Regions from separate parts of the Marinococcus sp. PL1-022 genome, predicted to be linked through region 1. Evidence: riboswitches for the same ligand, from Rfam matches in the RefSeq annotation. Region 1 holds a riboswitch; the other holds the start of a gene.
The links. A riboswitch is a leader RNA that binds a small molecule or an ion and turns the genes downstream of it on or off. The one in region 1 is predicted to bind thiamine pyrophosphate.

Region 1 (8,229 bases):
CTGTACTTCATGACCATCACGATGCAGCCAGCGTATGCAGGCTGTTAATCGTGTAACAATTCCATCTGTAGAAGGCAGAAAAGTCTCGGTGATGATCATTATCTTCATAGAAGACAACTCCCCGTTTTTATTTCCAGCTCACACTCGGCAGTACATTCTCTTCGATTACCCGCTCTTTATGCGCAATCACCGCTTTTAAGATGTGGCGGATAACGTCATCTGTTAAAAAGTGCGGCTCCAGTCCCAAGTCTAAAAGATTGGTGTTTACCGCTTCCAGGAAGTGCTCTTCCAGCTCTACCCGCGGGTTTTCCAGATGGTCCACATCAACATGGTAGCCTTCTTCTTCGGCTACCTTTTTCACCCGTTCAGCGAGTTCGAGTACAGAGAAATCTTCAGTGAACTGGTTGAACACACGGAACTCTCCAGGTTCAGCCGGTTTTTCTGCCGCAATTTCCACACAGCGGACCGTATCTTCAAGGTTCAGGAAACCACGGGTCTGGCCTCCCTTTCCGTAAACGGTCAGGTTCCGTCCGATGGCGGACTGAATGATAAAACGGTTCAGCGCTGTTCCAAAAACTCCGTCATAGTCCAGACGGTTAGTAAGTACTGGGTCCATGTTGGTTTCATTCGTATCCAGGCCGTAAACGATGCCCTGGTTTAAGTCTGTCGCACGGATGCCCCAAACGCGGCAGGCAAACATAATGTTATGGCTGTCATGCACTTTCGATAAATGATAGAAGGAGCCTGGCTGTTTCGGGAACGGAAGGCGGTCCTTGCGGCCCTTGTGCTCTACTTCCAGGTAGCCTTCTTCAATTGGAATATTCGGCGTGCCGTATTCTCCCATCGTGCCAAGCTTAATCAGGTGGCAGTCCGGCGCCATTTCTTTAATAGCATAAAGCACATTCAAATTCCCTACTACGTTATTGACCTGCGTGTAGACTGCGTGCTCGCGGTCTATCATCGAATAAGGAGCCGAGCGCTGTTCAGCAAAGTGAACAAATGCTTCCGGCTGTTCCTGTTCCATAACCTGCTGCAGGAAATCGTAATGCTGAAGATCACCTTCGTATGTACGTATTTCTTTTCCTGTCAGCTCTTTCCACTTCGCCACCCGGTCTTCAAGGCTTGCAATCGGGGTGATCGAGTTGGAATGAAGCTCGTCGTCAATCTTTCTACGCACCATGCTATCGATAATTGATACATCATGACCCTGCTTTGATAAGTAAAGCGCGGTCGGCCAACCACAAAATCCATCTCCACCTGCAACAATAATTTTCACGTCAGTTACCTCCACATCATTTAATACAATCTGATAATTCTATGGGTATCTATAAGGTAATTCCTACCTCGTAGAGTGCAAGTTGCCATCGTATATGTACATCCGAGTAGAATTCCCATCGAAACAATACCACTCTCCTTATATTAACGCAACTATTAGTCTATATACCACCGTTATTCTATCATACTAACTAATCATTGCAGCTGTCACAGCCATAATTCATAAAAATTACATAAAATTTTATCGAAAAGCGAAGGAATCCTGTTCAGCGGCGCGGGCCCTGGAAGAGCTTTGGATAAAGGGGCTTTTTCCCTTTAACAAAGATTTGAAGGGACACGCCGCCGCTGGCTTCCGGAGCTGGACAGATAGAAAAGCGGAGGAGCCTTGCTCAACCGCGACAGGTACTTCCCAGTCGTGCAGGGCAGCCTGCTGCCCGAAACCGGCTGGAAAGTAACCCCGAGCGGTTAGGCTCCGGAGCTGGACAGACAGAAAAGCGGAGCCGACCTGTATGACCGCCCCGGACGGCTGGCGCGAGCCTTGTTGGAAGCGTCGATAGACGATGAAACAAGGATGAAGCCAATGGCCCGGGCGGTCGGGAGGCGGAGCTGGACAGACAGAAAAGCGGAGAATAGATATTAACCGAACTGACCTGCCTCGTGCGGGCCTCAAAGCTGAACAAAATCCGGAAAAGATTCACTTTTCAAAAGAGAATTTTTCCGGATCTTCATCAACAGCAATTAATATATTATGTTCGTTTAGCTTTTCACTCAGATCGCGCGCTTCTTCATCACTGTATCCAAGCTTTGTTAATCGTTCATAAATATCCGATGCACCGTTTCGGAAAAACTGTTTTACGAACTCCACCGGACTTGTAGCGTCTGCTTCTGTATCACTTACTTTTAGTTCTTTCGCAGTCGCTTTTTCCGCCTCAAGAGCCAAAGCATAAATCTGTTCCTTTTGGATCCCCTGCATCTTTAATTTATCTACAGCCTTCTGTGCTTCTTCTACGGATACAAAAATACGAGCGGTAGGCAATAGTTCCCCCTCCTTGCAAGGAATATTACCACTCCGCCCGTAAAATGAAACAAGGAATATTTATCCTCCAATATATCTCTGATACAACGATCTTGCCTCCACTTCCCCGGAAACCCCGTGAATAATGGCTCTTCCGTCTTTAAAGAGCACCATCCGCTTGTTTTCAATATTTAACACCAGCAGATGCTGATTCGCTTTGGAGATGTGCTGCTTATGAACGTCCGCCGTCTGCTTCAGTGACACCTGCATATCAGGAAGAGGCTTCACCTGTACCGCGTCCCTGCCGCACAACGTCTCCGCCTTGCTTCTTCCACTCCATGCGAGCGCCGGATACGCTGGCGATGCCCCGCAGGAGGGACAATCCTCATCCTGCAGCGAGTCTACCTGAATGGAAGAACTATCGTTCGACCATACATCAAACGACCACAGCGTTCCTCTGAGCTGTTCAAAGGAATGAGTAAGCAGCTTCATCGCTTCGGTCACCTGAGCGGCGCTTACGAATTGGACGGCCGGGGCAATAATACCCACCGTGTCACACGTTTCCCCTTCCATTGGGATACCCTTCATCAGGCAGCGCAGGCACGGCCCCTGTCCCGGCCTTACGGTGTAGCTCAGTCCGTACGCGCCTACACAGGCTCCGTAGATCCAGGGGAGCCGGTGCTTCAACGCTGTATCATTAATCATCAGCCTCGTTTCCATATTATCGAGCCCATCGATAATAAGATCTGCGGGCAGACAATTTTCAAGCACGGCCGGATCAGCTTCTCCGACAATGATTTCAATAGAAGCATCACTGCGGATATCGAGCAGCCGCTTTTTCGCCGCTTCTGCTTTTGGCGTCCAGGCCTCGGCGTCGGCTTCCGTATAAAGCTGCTGGCGCTGCAGATTGCTTTCCTCCACATAATCCCGGTCAATCAGCGTTAATTTTCCGACCCCTGCGCGTACGAGGGTTTCGGCGGTTAAACTCCCAAGAGCTCCGGCACCTACCACTATGACGTGAGCCTCATGCAGCCTTTCCTGCCCTCTCCGGCCGATTCCGTGAAATAACCGCTGCCGGGAAAAACGTTCTTCCGTATTCAAATGCTGAGGCCCCCTATAGGGCTGCTTGCCTGGGCATAGAATTTTTTATCAATGCGCCCTGCTTCTGCGCCAAGTGCTCCGGCCCTTACTGCCAGTTTCATCGCCTCTGCCATTTTTACAGGATCGCCCGCTCCTGAAACTGCTGTATTCAGCAGGATGCCATCAGCACCGAGCTCCATTGCATAAGCAGCATCCTTCGGGCTCCCAATGCCGGCATCTACAATCACCGGAACCTCCGCCTGTTCAATAATATGGAACAGGTTGTACGGATTAATGATTCCAAGCCCCGTGCCTATAGGAGAGGCCCCCGGCATTACTGCATGAACACCAAGCTCCTGAAGCTTTCTCGCAAGTACAACGTCATCGGACGTATACGCAAGGACGGTAAACCCTTCATTCAGCAGCTGCTCCGAGGCCCGGAGCGTTTCCACCGGATCCGGCAGAAGCGTTTTGTCGCAGCCGATCACTTCTACTTTAATCATGTCACACATATTCGCCGCCTCTGCCAGCTTCGCTGTCCGTACTGCCTCTTCAGCTGTTTTGGCCCCCGCTGTATTTGGGAGCAGCCGGTATTTGGATACATCCATCTGTTCAAATGGATCTGGCTGGCTGCTGTCAAACAGGTTCATTCTCCGAACGGCGAAGGTCAGTACCTCCGTTTCCGATGCTTCTACAGCCTGGAGCTGGGTCTTAGCGTCCTTATATTTTCCGGTGCCGAGAAATAAATTCGATTCGAATGTCATATTGCCAATATTAAGCATTCGTTCATCCGCCTCCTACAAAATGAATAACTTCAATTCTGTCCCCGTCCTTTAAACCTTCCTGCTGATGAAATTCTTCAATCACAATAGTACCGTTGCGCTCCACCACTGTTTTTTTGTGGGCGATCTGAAGCTCTTCCAGTAAATCGGCTACAGTTGTGCTGTTCTCAATATTCTGTAATTGACCATTAAGCGTGATCTGCATGAATAACTTCTCCCTTTCGTATTTGAGGATCTACGGCAAACAGGTGCTTCCAGTCTTCGCGGACGCTTTCTCCTTCGATCCGGGCAGCCATCCATTGTCCGCTCAGTGCTGAAAGCAGAATACCGTTTCTGTAGTGCCCGGTCATCACCCACAGGCCACGGCTGGTCTGTCCCATATATGGCAGTCCGTCTCCTGTCTGCGGCCGGATGCCGCTCCAAAATCTTTCAATGCTTGCATGCTTCAGACCCGGTACTAAATGAACAGCTGCTTTCATCAGCTCCTGCATCGAGGCTACACTGACTCCTGTACTCGAGTCCCCGGGCTCTTCTGTGGCGCCGATAAAGATTTCCCCGTCCCTTTTCGGAACAATGTATACCTCCGGCGTGTGCAGAGTGTGTCTCAAATTCTCATGGGGCATCCGTACGGACAAGCACTCCCCTTTTACCGGATAGAGCGTAAAATCCTTTTCATCCAAAAGCTCCACTCCGGCGCTCCCCCCGGTAAAAACCACTTCTTTTGCTTCAATCATTCCTTCCTTTGTTTTCACGCCACAAATCCGGCCGTCAGCTTCTAAAAAACGGTCCACAGAAGTGTTTTCCCGTATAATTGTCCCGCAGGCCCTTGCTGCTTCAGCAAGGGCTATTGTCCATTCATAGGCCCGGAGCTGTCCGTCCTTTGGGATGGACCAGGCGCCCCGGATGTTTTTGGAAAGCGCCGGTTCCCTGCGCAGGGCTTCATGTGCCGAAAGCCACTCCGCGCCGTAGCCGCGCCCTGCAGCCCGCCGGTATTTATCTTCTCCCGCCTTATCCCATACAGGCTTCAGCATTCCGTTGTTCACGTAGGAAACATCCATTCCACTGAGCGCTTCCACTTCGGGGACCATCTCTTCAAACAGCTCCCGGCTTTCCAGGGCGAATTCCTGAAAAAGGTCAGACCCCTCCCACTCGGATTGCGCTCCGAGCATGCCGGCAGCCGCTTTTGATGCCCCGGCAGCAATGGAGTCTTTCTCGATTACCATTACGCGGCGCCCGCGTTTGCTTAACTGATAGGCAAGCGAGCATCCCTGCACACCTGCGCCTACAATAAGAACTTCTGTATCAGTCTTCATTGTTATCACTCCTTAACCGGGCTCTGAGCTTTCCGGCTGCTTTTCCGGGCTCGGCAGCCTCATAAAAATATGCAATGGCTGCGACCCCGGACGCTCCATAGTTTATACACTCCACTGCTTTGTCAGCGTCAATTCCTCCTATGGCAATTACGGGGATCCGTACGCTTTTCGCCACAGCCTCCAGCGCCCGGAGCCCTCGCGGTAATTTCCCAGGTTTACTGCCGGAGGCAAACACATGCCCAAAATACAGCCATGATGCTCCCTGCTGTTCACTGTTTTCCGCCGCTTCCACCGAGTGGACGGACTGACCCCAGCCTGCGGAGACCGGATAGATCGTACGACGCTCCGGCAGATGGGCACCGGCCAGGCCGTATGCAGCAGCAAGTTCGGGTTCATCATTTATGATCAGCTGCTTCGGGGCAGCTCCTTCCTTTAACACCCATCCAATGGCCGTTTCTTTTTCACGCCTTGTCCATTCGGGCGCCCGTACATGCACGTAGTCAACGAGCCCACTCAGCTCTCTCGTTTTTTCCCACCAAGCTGTCAACGGTATATCCGGCGGCGATACGGCGTGGATGCAAGGCTTCGGTTTATTATCCATAAAAAAACCTCCTTCCAGAAGGAAGGAGGCTGCCCGTTAAAAGGTTCAACATGGCTGCTTCCCTCCGCTGGATCTCCAGATCAGGTTCAAAGGGTTCCGGATAGTTCTCCGGTCTCAGCCTCAGCAGGCACCCCCAGCAAATATAATATTTTCCCACAAAAAACCCCGCCTTCGTTAGAAAGCGGGGGAGATAGTCGTATCAGCATCTCTTCCCCACTTCCCTCCGCTGGTATAATCCAGATCAGGTTCAAAGGGATCAGCTTTACACTGTCTCAGCCAACAGGCACCCCTAGTGGTTTGATATTACTTATATCATAACGCGGTACACCTCTTCCGTCAATTCACCCCCGAGTTTTACGCCTGGAAAATCGACAGCACCACCCAGAGGGAAGGGACGCTTAAAAGAGTTGTCACCAGTGTAATACTCGAAACAAGCTGAGGGTTGGAATCAAACTGGACGGAAATCATTGCCATCGTTGCTGCACTCGGCATCGCTGTTGAAACAACCAGCACGGTCGTCAGCGTATCGCTCGTCTGCAGCAGCAGAGTAATCACATAAGCAAGAGCCGGGGCAAATATAAGCCGCAAAAACGTGCCTGCACTTACAAGCTTCCAATCCATGCGTTTTACGGATATGCGTGCAAGCTGCATGCCCAGTATAATCATAACTACCGGAATCGCTGCGCTCGCGAGCATATCAAGGGCTTCATAATAGGTCGCACCGATCGGTATTCCTGTCAGCTGGAAGAGGATGCCCGCAAGCAGTGCATAAAATACCGGCATCCGCAGCACCGTGCGGAACGCGTCGGCTGCATCCATATTGGCGCTGTTTGCTATATAGACGCCTACAGTATTCATCAGCATCGTCTGGATAACCATAAAAACGATAGAGTAGGCAAAGGCTGTATCGCCAAACGCAAAAGCGATTAAGGGAGCACCGTAATTGCCCGCATTCATAAACACAGTGGACAGCATCATGCCGGTTTCATTGGCTTTTGGCCATTGACGCAAAAAAGACACTAATTTGATCAGCCCGGTCATGACCGCCAAAAATATCACAGAAAACAGAGCCATCGACAGCATATCGCTGTTCAGCTCTCTTTCATAGAAAGTCCGGAAAACAAGTGCGGGCGTCAATACATAAAGAGCGACAGCCGACACCGGCCGAATATCCACTGCCTGTCTTTTCTGCAGCAAATAGCCAATCGTAAATATTAAAATGATTGGGATCAATACATTGATCAGCACACTCATGCGGAGCCCTTCCTTCTTTCCTTAAATTTAATGCACCTTAATACCGGCCACTTTCCGCTAGTAATCGTGTCGGAGCATCTGCTTTAAAATACGCTTCTCTTTACGCGATACAAGAATATACAAATAATCACCTGCATTGATTACCGTCTCACCAACTGGAGTGACCAGTTCATCGTCTCTTACAATCGCGCTGATCAGCGCAGAGGCTGGAAATTCAATGCTTTGAAGCGTCTGGCCGACAATCGGTGTCGCTTCATTCGTTTGAAATTCCATAATTTCTGCGTTTGCTTTTCCAAGTGACACCAGCTCCAGGGAATGAGTCGGCGCTTCCCGGAGCGGACCGGACAGGTGAAGCCACTTTGCTAATGGAGCGATAGTCGCTCCCTGGATCAGCGCAGATGTCAGCACAATAAAGAAGACGACGTTAAAAATCTGGCTGCCCGACTCCACACCGGCTACGATCGGGTATGTAGCCAAAATGATCGGCACCGCCCCGCGCAGTCCCGCCCAGGATAGAAATATATTCTGCTTCGGCTTGTAGCCAAAAAAGGAAGTCGACAAAAACGTAGCCAGCGGACGGGCCAAAAACATTAACACAGCTGATAAAATGAGCCCCATCGTGATGTTTGACCATGTCAATATATCTCTCGGGAAGGCGAGCAGCCCCAGGATGATAAACATGCTTATCTGAGACATCCATGCCATCCCTTCGTTGAACCGGTAAATCGGCTGACGGTAGATCAAATCAGAGTTTCCTATCATAAGGGCTGCTACATATACTGCCAAAAACCCGCTTGCGCTCATGCTCGAGGTCACGCTGTAGGTCAGCAATGCGAAAGCGATCGCAAACAGAGGATAAAGTCCACTTGAGTCCAGGTTGATACGGTTGATGGTCCATGAGGCTGCCCA
Region 2 (8,229 bases), 1.6 Mb from region 1:
TTTGACAAACAGTCAACTGAACACAACTGAAATGATCGACAAAGGGATGCAGCAGTCTCACAGCATGAGCGTAGAGGAATCGGTTCGCACGATTGAAAACATCATGCAGGTCGAAGCAGCACGTCAGCAGGACTATGAAGACAATAAAATTGAAAATTTGTAAGTAATGAAAAGCGCGGACCATAATGGCCGCGCTTTTTGACGTTTATATGCTCTCCTGGCCCGTTAAAATAACCGGGCCTTCTTCTGTGATCGCGATAGTGTGCTCGTACTGGGCGGAATAGCCTCCGTCCCGGGTGGTGGCGGTCCACCCGTTGGAGGTCATTTTGCTCTGCCAGCTGCCGGTGTTGACCATTGGCTCGATCGTAATAACGTGGCCCGGTTTTAAGCGGCCGCCTTTGCCCGGGGCGCCGAAATGAGGAATCTGTGGATCTTCGTGGAGAGTAGGCCCGATGCCGTGTCCGGTAAAGTCCCGGACGACCGAAAATCCTTCGTTTTCCACATATGCTTGAATCGCGTGACCGATATCGCCGATCCGGTTACCGGCTTTGGCCTGTTCAATTCCTTTATATAAAGATGATTCCGTAACCTTCATGAGTCGTTCGAGTTCATTGCTTACTTCTCCAACAGCATAGGTCCAGGCGGAGTCTGCCAGGGCTCCGTTTAAATTCACAACCATATCGATTGTAACAAGATCACCGTTTTCAAGAGGGCGGTTCCTTGGGAAACCATGACAGATTTCATCGTTTACCGAGGCGCAGGTCGCGTATTTGTATCCTTGAAAGCCTTTTTGTTCAGGCGTGGCACCGTGCTCTGCCAGAAATTTTTCGGCAAAATCGTCAATTTGTTTTGTGGTGACACCAGGTTTGATCATTTTGGCGATTTCTTTATGACAGGCAGCAAGAATTTTCCCCGCTTCGTGCATAAGTTCAATCTCTCGTTCTGTCTTTAACGTTACCATCGTCTGTCTCCTTTTATTCAGTATCAATTACTATTGTAAAACATTCGTTTAAGAAATGCATTGTTTGATGATTTCCTTTATAATTGCAGAATTGCACGATAGAAATGGGGGAAATTATGAACCAACAGAAATGGTATGTACAGATCAGGGACAAGTTTTGGTTCGTTCCAGGCTGCTACGGTATTCTTAGTTTGATTATAGTAATAGGAGCTTCTATTATGGACCAGCAGCTGCTGCGCCCTGTTTATAACAATGTGCCTTCTATGCTGCTCGTAGAAAATAACACTGCTACTTCCCTGTACAGTGCATTAGTAACGGCATTGCTGACGCTGACCACCATCAGCTTTTCTTCGATAATGGTCGTACTGACAACGTATGCGACACAGTTTACGCCAAGAGCCCTTCAGGATTTTATGAAAAGCCCGACGACGCAGCATACGCTTGGGGTGTTTACATTTGGAGTGCTGTTTACCCTGGTAAATATGCTGCTCTTTTCAACCGAAGGTAACAACCAAATTTTGATGCCAATGCTGACAGTTCTTGTGGCGCTTGGCTGTCTGGCTTTTTTTATAATCTTTATTTATCACTCTACCCAGTGGCTGCAGGTAAATCATTTAATCAGCAACATACGGGCCGATGCTTCTAAGGTGATTCGGGATGCATACACATATTCCGGAGTGAACAGCTTCAGCGAATGGAGCGATGATTTCCGGAATGACGAAGAAACCATTGTTCATGCCGAACGGTCAGGGTATACCAATATGGTGAAAATGCCTGAACTGATTGACTGGGCCCGGCAGCAGGAAGCCGTCGTTGAATGCTTGTTTCAGGTGGGAGACTATGTTCATCAGGGCGAGCCACTATTTCGCTACTGGTCAAAGTACAGTTTATCCCCGGAAATATTAAGAAATTTTTTATTGGTGGGAGAAGAGAGAAGCAATGTTCAGGACATCGAATTCTCCATGCAGAAAATTGTAGAAATAGCGCTGCGGGCCATTTCCCCGGCGATCAACGATCCACATACAGCTGCCAACTGTATAAATCGTATTGGCGCGCTGCTTTCTGAACTCAGCTATGAGCACAGAAATGATCAATACTTTGCTGACAATCAGAATGAGCTGCGGTTATTTATGCCTGTAAAGCCCTTTAGAGAATATTTATATAAAAGCTTTTACCAGCTCAGGCTTTACGGCCGTGAAGATATTTCGGTAATGGCGGCCTGCATGGAAGCACTGACGATGCTTGTGAAGACTGGAGATTCGTCTGTGCTAAAGGAAGTGGAATCATTTTCCCGTTACATGGAGCAGGCGGTCGATGAGGAACAGCTTGCGGACTGGGACAGGGAATACTGGGAGGAGCGTGTACAGGAAAAGGATACAGCTCTGCATCAGGCACTTACAAAAAGTAAGCAGATAACTTGAAACAGCCAGTAACGTGTGTGTATGATATATAAATGAAGTTCAACACGAAAGGATGAAAGATCAAATGAAAGTAGCAGCTATTGTAGGAAGTATACGTCAGGAATCCTTTAACGGAAAATTAGTGGAGTACATGCAGGACCGTTACAGCGACATCATGGATATTGATATTTTAGATATCCGCGATCTTCCGCACTATGATCAGGACGAGGAAAGCAATGCTCCGGACTATGTGCAGGAGTACAAGCGTTCTGTACGTGAAGCGGACGCCGTACTTATTGCAACTCCGGAATACAATGGTTCAATTTCCGGCGTGCTTAAAAATGCTCTGGATTGGAATTCCCGGGTCGATTACGACTTTGCCGGCAAACCAACCATGCTGGTGGGAGCTTCTCTTGGCGGCCTGGGCACCGTGAAAGCGCAGATGCATCTGCGCCAGATTTTGAGCGCTCCGGGCATGAGTGCAAAAGTACTTCCCGGAAATGAAGTGCTTATTGGAGCTGTGCATGAAAAAATGGACGAAAACGGAAACTTAACGGACCAGGGCACAATTGATTTTCTCGATAATGTCGTAGCCGAATTTGAACGCTTTTATCAGGAAGCAACGGCTGTAGCCAACCGGGCATAAAAAGGATCCCTGCAGAAATATCTGCAGGGATTTTTTTACGCTTTTGGAGCTTCGGTCTGTTCGGTTTGCAGATCTGTTCTGCTCCATCCAATAAACAATAAAGCTGCTGCGCCAAGAACACCGGCGACCAGGTATGGAAGATGGGCTGATAATGAATTACCGATTAATCCCGACATGACCGGTGCAAAAGCAGCACCAAGCCAGCGAAGGAAATTATATGCTCCGGAAGAAATACTGCGCTCGTAAGGCGAATGCTCCATCACATGGCTGGTAAATAAAGAATTATTCAGACCGGAAAATAATCCTGAAAGTACGATGAACATAATCATTAATATTGAGGAGGACGCAAAAAACAATCCTAAAAGCGTTAAAATAAAAGCAGAGAGGGTGAACGGCAGTAATTTCACAGGAGTAAACCGCATCTCAAGCCTTCTCGATAAAACAGCCGAGCCGAAGGCCAGGCATAATCCCCATCCAAAAAAGACGAGACCGATTTGAATAGAAGTTAAAGATAAAATTAAAGGGGAGTAAGCAAGCACGACAAAAAAACCATAATAATAAAACATGCCGGCAAGCGCACCCTTAATGAACGGCCCGTGTGTAAAAAGATGACGAAGCTCCTGCCATCCAGCCGTAGCTTTAGCTTTTTTAGGAGCGGGCGGATGGACGAAAAAGATAACTAAAATAAAAGCGATAAGCATTAAAAGACTTGTACCAAAAAAAGGAGCACGCCAGGATAGATCCCCGAGAAGGCCGCCTACAAGCGGACCGCCGGCGAGGCCCAGGCCAATTGCCGCCTCATACATACCTACCGCTGTTTCCACGCTCCTCGAGAGAGCGATTAACAGGGTCATAGCAGTGGCGAAAAACATGGCGTTGCCAAGCCCCCAGCCGCCGCGAAAAAGGGCCAGTTCAGTAATGCCTCCCGCCACACTGCAAAGCAGGGCGAAGGCTGTAACGATCAAAAGCCCGGCGCTCATCAGCCGTTTATCACCAAACCGGCTCGAAAGGATCCCGGCAGGAATCATCATGCAGGCCATAACTAAAATATAGGACGTAAAAAGCAGCTCCACCTGCCAGTGAGAAGCACCGATAGAAGCCGCGATGGAAGGAAGGACGGGGTCCACGACGCCGATACCCATAAAAGCTAAAAATGTGGCGAAGATCGTAATCCACCGTGCCCTGGTTTGAATATTCATAAAGCAGTCACTTCTCCTTATTGAATGAAGATAATACGTTGTCAGCTTGCTTTTTCAGATTTTCCATTTCCGTTTTAAACGTTGTCATCTGATTGATTTTTTGGTCGAGCATATCAATCTGGGCCTGAAGGCTATCAGAAATTTGTTTCAAATCCTCGTGCTGCATCGTCGTTTCCTGTACCGACTGGTAGTGGCTATAGACTGTTTTTACCTGCTCTTTCAAATCGAGATACTGCTGCAGCTCCTGAAGAGAAAACCCAAGAACCTCCTTTGCGGTTACTACATTCTGCAGACGTTCAATGTCCTGGTCATCGTACACTCTGGTTCCTTTTTCTGTACGCTCTGGTGCTGATATAAGACCAATCTGTTCATAATAACGTATTGCACGTTTCGTTAAGCCTGTGGTTTGAGCGGCTTCTTCAATTTTGTACAGCATGCATCACCCTCCTGATAAATTTCATGATATAACCTTAACGTTAACGTTATATTTTGTAAAGGCAAAATGGGACTTTGACTTTCTGAAATAATGTGATACAGTGTAGACAACTTAATAGGGAATCCGCTAGGGGTGCCGGTAACGGCTGAGATAAGGACTATCCTTAATCCCTTTGAACCTGATCTGGTTAAGGCCAGCGTAGGAAAGTGGAGACGGTAGAATACGTCTATATCAGAAGCAGCAGCTTTATAACAGCGGACGTTTATTCGAAGCCACTCCACCAATGGAGTGGCTTTTTTTGCTCCATTGGTCTTTACTGCCCGTAGTGGTTCCCTCCTAATTTAAAGGAGGAAGTAACAATGAATTTTTCAGAGCTGTTATGGCAGGACACAGAGCACATTTTTGAAGCCTGCTGGGAAAATCCATTTGTGCAGGGCATCGGGAAAGGAGATATCCCAAAAGAAGCTCTTATCCATTACGTGAAGCAGGATTTTGAATACTTAAATGCCATGAGCAAGGCAAAAGCAATTGGGATAACAAAATGCACGTCCAGAGAAGACATGATCATGTTTAAAGATACCATTGATTTTGTGTTAAACAGTGAAACGCACCCGCACCATAATTTATGTGCGCAGGCGGGAGTGGCTTATGAAGAATTGCAGGGCTACGCGCTTGCCCCGGCTTCCCAGCATTATGTGCTTCATATGCTGCACCATGCTGAAAGGGGCACACTTGGCGATGTGATTGCGGTAACGCTCGCCTGCCCGTGGGTGTATTTGTATGTGGGTGAAAGGCTGATGAAAGAAGTGAATCCGAACGCGGGCCATCCGTTTAACGACTGGATTCGTTTCTACGGAGACCGTGAGGAGCGGGAAATGTACAAATATATTGACCGCCTTGATGAGCTGGCAGAAACAGCCACAGAAGAAGAAAAGCAGCGTTGGCGGACGTTATTTATGGAAGGGTGCCAGCTCGAGTATATGTTTTTTGAGGACGCGTATCATGCAAAAGACTGGCCCTTTGCCAGAACATTAACAGACGGAAAAAAAGCTTAATGATAAACAAACGCTTAAACCTCAGGGATATCGTCGTTATCTCATTTATTTCAGCTGTTCTTGGTGTCCTTTATCTTCTTTGGGTACTGCTCGGACAAATTGTTACGGGCGTCCTCGGGCCAGTTGGGGGCGGGCTGATGGCAGGCTTCTGGATTCTCGCTCCGGTAATATGCGCCTATATCATTCAAAAACCAGGAGCGGCGCTGCTGGCAGAGCTTATTGCGGCTGGCACTGAAGTTATGGCCGGGTCTGTGAGCGCGGGAGCAGTGCTCGTTCTCGGCTTCACGCAGGGGATTGCCGCAGAAATTATTTTTGCCATGTTTTTCTACCGAATCTTTCGTCTGCCGGTATTAATGCTTGCCGGAATGGCAGGGACGTCTGCTGCATTTTTAACCCAGTATATTCTTTATGGATTCAGTCAGTACGCAGGTTCTGTTGTTGTATTTATGCTGGTAACCATGCTTATAAGCGGTGCTCTTTTAGCCGGGTGGGCAGGGAAAAGCTTTACAGACGCCCTGGTAAAAACAGGCGTTCTCGACCGCTTTGCTCTTGGCCGCCAGCGTCGGGAAGGGCAGCAGAGGGACGCTGTATGATTTATGCAGATAATGTAACCATTGCATATCCTTACGCTGAGCCTTCGATAGAGGGTTTTTCGGCTGAAATATGTACTGGGGAAAACGTGCTGCTGCTCGGACCGAGCGGCTCGGGTAAAAGTACGCTGGCACTGACCCTGCAGGGAATTCTTCCGCGCTCAGTAGAGGCAGAAGTGTCTGGTAAATTGAACGTATTCGGAAAAAATCCAGCGGTGAAATGCATTACAGAGGCTGCCAGAGAGGCGGCTCTGTTGTTCCAGGATCCCGATACCCAATTCTGCATGCCGACAGTGCGGGAAGAGCTTGTATTTACGCTTGAGAACCTGCGCGTACCTGCGGAGGATATCGAAGGCCGGATGCTTGAAGCCTTGCAGTTCACAGGCATGCTTTCTTGTATTGACGCCCGTATTGACACGCTTTCCGGAGGGATGAAGCAAAAAATAGCTGTGTCCTGTATAGCTGCTGTGAATCCGGAGATCTGGATTTTGGATGAACCGCTCTCCCAGCTCGATCCGGTAAGCCGTGAAGCAGTGGCCGCACTTCTTGGCCGTATTGCAGAAGACCCTGATAAAACATTAATTTTGATTGAGCATCAGCTAAATGAAGTAATGGATTGGGTCAACAGGGTGATTGTATTGGACCGCTGCGGCCGGGTGTCGGCAGATGGAAGCCCGGGCCGTATATTCAGCTCCCACACAGCCGTACTCGAAGCGGAGGGTGTCTGGCTGCCGGAACCAGCAGAAGCTGGAAAGAAGCTGTTGAAACACCCGAAAACGTCTAAAGCCCTCCTCCCCGTCACTTTACGGGAATGGGAGACGTTTGCAGCGGAATACTCTGCTGCCGATGTTCGCGCCTCTCTGCCGCAGCCGGCAAAGATGGCTGATCCTTCTCTGGAGCCGCCTGTCCTGGAGGTTAAACAGGCCGGGTTTGCTTATGGAACGCAGCCGGTTTTCGAAAACGTGTCTTTTTCCCTTTATCCTGGAGAAATGGTAGCGCTGGTTGGTGCCAACGGAGCAGGAAAGAGCACACTCGCGCGGGTTCTTACCGGATGGGAGTCTCTTACAAGCGGTGAGGTCTATGTTAACGGACAAAATATTGCCACTCTGAAGCCGCACGAAATTGCCAAAGCCTTCGGGATTGTTTTTCAGCAGCCGGAGCATCAGTTTATAAAGCAAAGCGTTGAAGAAGAAATACGCTACGGAATGGAGATAGAGGGACTGAGCGAGGAAAAAATTATTCAGCAGACAAACGAGCTGCTGATTCAATTTCAGCTCGTGCATCTTCGAAAGAGCCATCCATTTCGGCTCAGCCAGGGGGAAAAAAGGCGTCTCTCAGTAGCGGTCATGGTTACGAACAACCAGTCCATTCTGATTTTGGATGAGCCAACGTTTGGGCTCGATAAGCGAAATACTGCTGCCCTGTTTGAAGTGATTGAGCAGTGCCGGCGATGTGGAAAAGCGGTCCTCTGGCTGACCCATGATATGGATCTGGTTTATACAAAAGCCGTACGGATTCTTGCGCTGGCAGAGCGGACAATCACCTATGATGGGGGCGTAGAACCATTTTTTAATGGAAGCATGAATTTGGAAAAAATCGGCGTCCGGCCTCCAGTGGTACAGCTGATGCGCCATGGGGAAACAGGCAGCTATGCTTGAAGAACTTCAGATTAAAAATGCTTTTTTGCAGCGTGTCCACCCTACGCTGAAGCTGAGCAGTCTTTTCGTCGTATTTATCTGTATGATTTTCGTTTATGATATTTGGCGCCCGCTCGCTGTCCTGCTGCTGACAGTTGCTGCCGTTGCATTTCTGGGAAAAATACCGTTAAAGCTGTTGCTTGTGCTCCTGCTTCCATTTGCTCTCTTTGGTTTCAGCTTTGTATGGCTTCAGGTTGTTTTTCCTGAGGAAAGGGGTTCTACGGTTCTTTTTTATATATTCCAAA

Region 2: another riboswitch for thiamine pyrophosphate. It lies ahead of tenA (thiaminase II); the one in region 1 lies ahead of SIC45_RS12675 (thiamine phosphate synthase).

The regions. Positions count from the first base shown of each region.
Region 1 is NZ_JAWXCX010000001.1:2,453,037-2,461,265, forward strand. Features, by position in the region: gene SIC45_RS12640 (glycosyltransferase family 1 protein) at 1-108, opposite strand, end outside; gene SIC45_RS12645 (NAD-dependent epimerase/dehydratase family protein) at 128-1,276, opposite strand; gene SIC45_RS12650 (general stress protein) at 1,970-2,311, opposite strand; gene SIC45_RS12655 (ThiF family adenylyltransferase) at 2,372-3,391, opposite strand; gene SIC45_RS12660 (thiazole synthase) at 3,388-4,152, opposite strand; gene thiS (sulfur carrier protein ThiS) at 4,157-4,357, opposite strand; gene thiO (glycine oxidase ThiO) at 4,341-5,465, opposite strand; gene SIC45_RS12675 (thiamine phosphate synthase) at 5,455-6,066, opposite strand; TPP riboswitch at 6,109-6,211, opposite strand; TPP riboswitch at 6,268-6,367, opposite strand; gene SIC45_RS12680 (AEC family transporter) at 6,421-7,320, opposite strand; gene SIC45_RS12685 (potassium/proton antiporter) at 7,378-8,229, opposite strand, start outside.
Region 2 is NZ_JAWXCX010000001.1:854,338-862,566, forward strand. Features, by position in the region: gene SIC45_RS04355 (hypothetical protein) at 2-163, shown strand; gene map (type I methionyl aminopeptidase) at 206-961, opposite strand; gene SIC45_RS04365 (DUF2254 domain-containing protein) at 1,078-2,382, shown strand; gene SIC45_RS04370 (NADPH-dependent FMN reductase) at 2,447-3,007, shown strand; gene SIC45_RS04375 (MFS transporter) at 3,043-4,206, opposite strand; gene SIC45_RS04380 (MerR family transcriptional regulator) at 4,214-4,642, opposite strand; TPP riboswitch at 4,761-4,864, shown strand; gene tenA (thiaminase II) at 5,002-5,697, shown strand; gene SIC45_RS04390 (ECF transporter S component) at 5,697-6,290, shown strand; gene SIC45_RS04395 (ABC transporter ATP-binding protein) at 6,287-7,945, shown strand; gene SIC45_RS04400 (energy-coupling factor transporter transmembrane component T) at 7,920-8,229, shown strand, end outside.